Prochlorococcus marinus str. MIT 0912: one gene and its partner. The protein of the gene in region 2 interacts with the protein of the main gene of each other region in a pairwise test. Links are inferred from orthologs where the notes say so. Each region holds a gene or a part of one and is shown on either strand. Other genes may lie near its edges. The genes, in order: gyrB and gyrA.

Region 1 (3,221 bases), 480 kb from region 2 along the record:
ATTGGTGAGAATAATTAAAAGAACTAAACTTCTCTATAATTGAAAGAAATAAACCCAATAAAAATGAAGCAAAAGTATTGATTACTATAATCACAAAACCCTTTCCTAAATGACATTTTTCTAATTTATTGTGAAATTCAAATCTAGTATTTGCTCCTAAAATTGAACCAAGTGAAACAAAAAAAATCTCAACCATTAATCATGTTTCTCTAATATTCACCCATCCTCTTCTATAAAACAACTGAAAGAAATTCTGACATAAAACATTAACTAATAGCCATGTCCCAGTATCATTACTATCCCAAACTTTCATAATATTCACGGGAGTACCTGGATTAATCTTTGTCAAAATAGAAGAATTATTAGAGGCTGAAGAAAGTAAATTAAATTCTTTCAAAGCTATTACTGGTGATCCAATATTATTTCTTCTATGCTGAATTATTGATTCTTGAGCACCTCCAGCAGGCAAGGTGGTAGGAGCTACCAAACCAATACATAAAAGCCATGACCAAACTATAAAAGTACTAATTAAATTCATCAAATATCTAAAGTAGCAAGATCCAGTTCAACACTATGAGTTTCAATAAACTCTCTTCTTGGTGCAACTTTATCACCCATTAAAATTGTAAATATCCGATCAGCTTCAAGAGCATCTTCTATCTCAACTCTTTTCATCATTCTCGTTGTAGGATCCATTGTTGTTTCCCATAATTGTTTTGGCATCATTTCGCCTAATCCTTTAAATCTTTGAATCGTATAATTAGCCTTTTCTCCAAAACTTGCAAGAGTTTTTTGCAAATCTGATTCGTTGTAACAATAAGTGTGATTCTTGCCTCGCTCTACCTTGTATAAAGGTGGACAAGCAATATAAATATATCCACCTTCTACAAGAGCCTTTTGATACCTATAAAAGAAAGTCAAAAGCAAAGTTCTAATATGCGCACCATCAACATCAGCATCAGTCATTATTACTACTCTGTGATATCGGAGATTCTTAACTTCAAAATCTTCTCCTTTGATACCTAAACCTAGAGCTGTTATTAAAGATTGAATCTCAGTGTTTTTATAGATCTTCGCGTCATCAGTTTTTTCAATATTTAAAATTTTTCCTCTCAAAGGTAATATTGCCTGAAATTTTCTATCTCTTCCTTGCTTAGCAGAACCGCCAGCAGAATCTCCCTCAACTATATAAATTTCTGATTCTGATGGGTCTCTAGAACTGCAATCTGCCAATTTACCTGGCAATGTAGAACTTTCTAAAACACTTTTCCTACGAACAAGTTCTCTAGCTCTTCTAGCAGCTTCAGCAGCATTGAAAGCTTGAATTGCTTTCTCTAAAATCAAGTCAATTACACTTGGATTAAATTCTAAATATTGACTAAGAGACTCTCCAACCAAACTATCAACAATTCCACGTACTTCAGTATTACCTAATTTAGTCTTTGTTTGACCTTCAAATTCTGGGTCTGGAACTTTTACAGATAGAACAGCTGTTAATCCTTCCCTAATATTTTCCCCTGCCAAGTTTGAATCTCCATCTTTTCTCTTCCCTCTTTTCTTCGCAAATGAATTTAAAGTTCTAGTCAGTACTGTTTTTAAGCCCTCAATATGAGTTCCACCATCAATGGTACGAATATTGTTGGCAAATCCAAGAATACTATCCGAGTACGCATCAACACACCATTGCATTGCTGCTTCTACTTGGACGCCATCTTTTTCAGAATTGACATAAATGATTTCTGGATGTAATGAGTCTTTTTCTTTTGTCATGTATTCAACGTATTCTTTAATCCCTCCTTCATAAAAATAAACTTCTTCATAAGGAAGTTGTTTCGAGTCAATTGTTTTCTTTCTTTCATCACGAAAAACTATACGAACCCCTCCATTCAGATAAGCCAGTTCTCTTAGACGAGAAGACAATATTCCATATTCAAAAGCTATTCCATCAGTAAAAATCTGATCATCAGGTTTAAAACAAACAGTCGTTCCTGTTCTGTTTTGATCTGATTTTGAAAGGTTTTCAGATTTTAAATTTCCAATTGAAGCTCCTCTCTCAAATCTTTGAAAATGGACTTTCTGCTGACGACGTACTGTGACTTCAACCCACTCACTTAAAGCATTTACAACTGAAATACCAACACCATGCAAGCCTCCAGAGACCTTGTACCCGCCACTTCCAAATTTACCTCCTGCATGCAAAACAGTTAAAACAGTCTCGAGAGCACTTTTCCCTGTACGAGGATGGATGTCAGTTGGAATTCCTCTACCATTGTCGGTGATTGAAGCTGAGCCATCCTCACAAAGTAAAATTGTAATTTCATCACAATGGCCAGCAAGGGCCTCATCTACAGCATTGTCAACAACTTCATAAACAAGATGATGTAACCCTTTCGAGCCAGTTGAGCCTATGTACATTCCAGGACGCTTTCTAACAGGTTCTAAGCCTTCCAGTACTTGGATCTGCTCAGCACCATACGCCGCTTGGACTTTTGAATCTTTACTCATTCGGGTTAACGCAAACAGGCAAGGTTGTCTTGAAAACGAGCATTGGTCGAAACCCTTCCTGAAATTTCAATTTAACATTGGTCCCAAGGAAAGTCTTTGGAAAAATTTCAAAACCAAATCAAAAACAATTAATTGTCATGCAATTACTGCTAATAAACCTTCTGAAAGTGAATCATGCAACCCAATAAACCTCTTGTAATTGCCCTTGTGGGTCCAACTGCAAGCGGAAAAACTGAATTAGCAATTGAGATTGCTAATAAAATCAAGACTAATATTCACAATGTTGATTCCCGTCAAATATATGTCGACATGGATATTGGGACTGCTAAACCAACTAAAGACCAACAGCATCAAGTTCCTCACTTTTTGATTGATTTATCTCTACCCTCACAACCACTAAATCTTCATAAGTTTCATCAAATCGCAAGCGCTTCAATAGAGAAGGAATTGAGAAAAAAGCAAATAATCCTTCTTGTTGGAGGAAGTGGATTGTATCTTCAATCTTTAGTTAGTGGACTCAATCCTCCAGCAGTGCCACCTCAAGAATTCTTAAGAACTCAACTTCTCAAAAAAGAAAAAATTGAAAGGCATAATTTATTAAAATGTTGCGATCCTAATGCTGCAGAAAAAATTCATCCAGAGGACGCAATAAGGACAATACGTGCTCTAGAGGTTTTTTATGCTACTGGAAAAATGTTTTCTCAACAAAGGAAGTT
Region 2 (3,487 bases):
GGGGCGCACTAAATTTTCCAACTACTCCATACGCCGCCTGCTTAGCTATGTGATCATGTTTAGGTCTTTTAATAAAAGGAGTTTTGTAACCACTGGCATCAATAACGATCCTAGCGAAATATTTTTCCCCTGAAGAACAAATAACAACGGTTTCTTTTTCACCAAAATCAATATTTTTGACAGTTTCTACTTGCCAAGAAAGTCCATTGCATCTCTTAAGAAGAGCCTCCTGAAAATTAATAGAATTGAAAAGGCCATAGTCAAGAGAATGATTTGTAAAATTATTACCCTTTTTACTTAATCCATCTCCAAAAAAACTAACAGTATCTTTCCATCTATATTTCAATAATTCCTGCATATTTAAAGACTCAAGTTCAGATGCCCAAATCCCATAAGTATTTGGCCAAGGTTCTAAAGGAGACTTAGAAGCTATTGCCTGAACATTCAGTCCTTGTTGAACCAGCTCAGCAGTGATGCAAAGAGCAGCTGGTCCTGCTCCCATAACTAATACATCAGCAGAGTTATTCAATTTCAATTTTTTGAAGTTTGATCAGTATTTATTGATTCTCTCCTTGTGGGTGATTCTTTTTCTTCATCATCATTAATTTGTTCTGGAGGAACCAACACAACTTCCGACAACTTATCACCATTATCAAGCTTCTGAATTCTTACACCAGTTGCAGCTCTAGATTGTTGAGAGATTTTATCTGCACTAGTTCGAACAATTACCCCTCTTTCACTTACTAATAATAATTCTTCTCCTTTACCTAGGACCCTTAAACCTACAAGTTCATCTCCATCTTTTCTGAATTTTATTGCTCTTAAGCCCATTCCTGCTCTTTTTTGCAATCGAAATTGTGTCACAGGGACTCTTTTTCCCAGTCCGCTTCCAGATGCAACAAGCACCCAAGGGCCTTCAGACTCTGATGATTCATCCTGTAGTTCTTCTTCTTCACTTTTATCGACATGATCAGCCAACTCAGTAGATAAAACATCCATGCTCACAAGAGAATCTCCAGACTTAAGATTCATTGACTTAACTCCTCTTGCTGATCTGCCTAAAGGGCGTAATTCAGAATCATTTAATCTAAAATGAATTGTCATTCCATTTTTGGAACCAATCAAAACACTATCTCCAGACTCAGCCAATCGAACCCAAGTCAAAGCATCACCATCTTCTAATCCTATTGCAATTAATCCATTTGCTCTAATCTTGCTGAAAGCTGAAAGAGGTGTTCTCTTTATATACCCCCCCCTAGTAAGCATCAATAAATAGTTTTCATCATCAAAAGAACTCACGGAAAGCAATGAAGTAATGGCTTCTTCCCGTGGAATTGGAAGCAATTGAACAATAGGTGTACCTTTTGCAGTTCTACTACATTGAGGAACTCTGTAAGCAGGAAGAGCATAAGCAACGCCTCTATCACTAAAAAGAAGAAGGCTGTCATGGTCATTACAACTAATAAATTTTTTCACCTCTTCCTCTCCTTGGCTTCGCGTTCCTGCTTTGCCTCTAGTACCTCGACTTGTTGCTTCAAATTCATTAACAGGCATCCTCTTTAAATATCCTGTCTCGGTCAATAAAACGACTGATCTTTCATTTGCAATTAAATCAATATCCTCAAGGCCTCCACCAAGGTCAAGAATTTTTGTTCTTCTTGGAGTATTGTATTTTTCTTTTATTTCATTTAATTCTATTTTTGTTATTTCAAATACCCTTTCTTTCTTATTTAAAATATCTTTCAAATCTTTTATTTTTCTAACCAAGTCCTCATGTTCAAGTCTAATCTTATCAGCTTCTAAAGCGGTTAGCCTTCTTAACTGCATCTGCAAAATAGCATCAGACTGAATATCTGTTAAGCCATGCAATTCTTGTAATTTTCTTTTAGCAGTTGCCGAGTCAGAAGCTGATCTGATAAGACTAATTATTTCATCTAACTGATCTAATGCTAGTAATAATCCCAATAATATGTGATCTCTAGCCTCTGCCTTCTTTAATAGATATTTAGTTCTTTTTTCAATGGTTTCTACTCTAAAATCTAAAAATACTTGCAACATTTTTCGAAGTGACAATATAACAGGCTCACCATTTACTAATGCAAGCATATTTGCACTGAAATTAGTCTGTAAAGGAGTAAGTTTAAATAAATTATTTAAAACAACTTGAGGATATGAATCTCTTCTTAATTCAACAACAATTCTCATTCCATCTCTATCACTTTCATCTCTAATATCTGCAATACCTTCAAGTTTTTTATCGTTGACCATATCAGCTATTCGTTCTATTAATCCAGCTTTATTTGTTTGGTAAGGAAGCTCAGTAATTATAACTGCATCCCTATCTGGTCTACCTGGATTTTCAATAGTTTCTATTTCAGCGACTCCACGCATTGTGATTGAACCTCTACCAGAAAGATATGTTTCCTTAATTCCACTTCTTCCAAGTATTTGTCCACCAGTAGGAAAATCTGGACCTTTAATTATATTCATCAACTCTAATTCTTCTAAATTGGGATTAGAAATTAAAGCCATCAATCCATCAATCAATTCACCCAAATTATGTGGAGGTATGTTGGTTGCCATACCAACAGCTATTCCAGAAGAACCATTTAATAACAATTGAGGAATTCTTGCAGGCAATACTGTTGGTTCTTGCACAGAGCCATCAAAGTTATCGGCGAAATCAACTGTTTCAGATTCAATATCTTCAAGCAAGCTATCAGTCGTTAAAGATTGCAATCTGGATTCTGTATATCTCATTGCAGCAGGAGGATCATTATCAACAGATCCAAAATTCCCATGCCCATCAATTAAAGGCATCTGCATAGAAAAATCTTGGGCCATTCTGACCAAAGCGTCATAAACGGCGGTATCACCATGTGGATGGAATTTACCTAAAACTTCTCCAACAACACGTGCGCATTTTCTGTATGGCCTATCACTAGTTAGTCCAAGTTCATACATCGCATAGAGAATTCTTCGATGAACTGGTTTAAGTCCATCCCTCGAATCAGGCAAAGCTCTTCCAACAATCACACTCATCGCGTATTCCAAGTAGGAACGCGACATTTCGTTTCTTAAATCAGTCTGGATGATCCGATCATCGGATTCCCCGGGACCAGTACTATTAGGTCCCAATGGATCAGCCATATATAAGGGTTTTACCAATTATAAGAACATCTGAGCATTAATAAACTTTTTAAAGTAAATAACCATATATCTGAAAGTAAATCACCTCTAACAAAATCAACAATTACAAAAACATGATATAAATTTCGCTCAAAGCATTCCTAAATCATCTAATCAAAAAGGAAAAATAAGCAAAATCTTGATTATCTATTCCCAACATTTGCTCAATTTGGCACTTCAGTTGGTAGTTTGACGAGAACTTACAAAATTTAGGTGTGAATATTCAACTAGGACGCACCAAAACCGTTCGAAGAGCCTACGGGATTGATGAAATCGCATTAGTACCGGGAGGAAGAAC

The links.
Region 1: the proteins of gyrA (region 2) and gyrB interact in binary tests that used the Escherichia coli proteins (3 or more experiments, as listed by UniProt). The link is inferred for Prochlorococcus marinus str. MIT 0912 from one-to-one orthologs.

The regions. Positions count from the first base shown.
Region 1 is NZ_CP114783.1:1,167,358-1,170,578, forward strand. Bases 22-2,911 are described here. They hold gyrB (DNA topoisomerase (ATP-hydrolyzing) subunit B), read right to left. Parts: upstream 2,506-2,911; coding sequence 538-2,505; downstream 22-537. Other genes in these bases: O5640_RS07020 (fluoride efflux transporter FluC), read right to left, coding at 22-196; O5640_RS07025 (hypothetical protein), read right to left, coding at 200-538; miaA (tRNA (adenosine(37)-N6)-dimethylallyltransferase MiaA), read left to right, coding at 2,680-2,911. In the rest of the region: more of O5640_RS07020, read right to left, coding at 1-21; more of miaA, read left to right, coding at 2,912-3,221. UniProt on the Escherichia coli protein: DNA gyrase negatively supercoils closed circular double-stranded DNA in an ATP-dependent manner to maintain chromosomes in an underwound state.
Region 2 is NZ_CP114783.1:682,901-686,387, forward strand. The notes cover bases 332-3,487. They hold gyrA (DNA gyrase subunit A), read right to left. Parts: upstream 3,151-3,487; coding sequence 532-3,150; downstream 332-531. Other genes in these bases: crtL (lycopene beta cyclase), read right to left, coding at 332-535; O5640_RS04245 (GuaB3 family IMP dehydrogenase-related protein), read left to right, coding at 3,405-3,487. In the rest of the region: more of crtL, read right to left, coding at 1-331. UniProt on the Escherichia coli protein: A type II topoisomerase that negatively supercoils closed circular double-stranded (ds) DNA in an ATP-dependent manner to maintain chromosomes in an underwound state.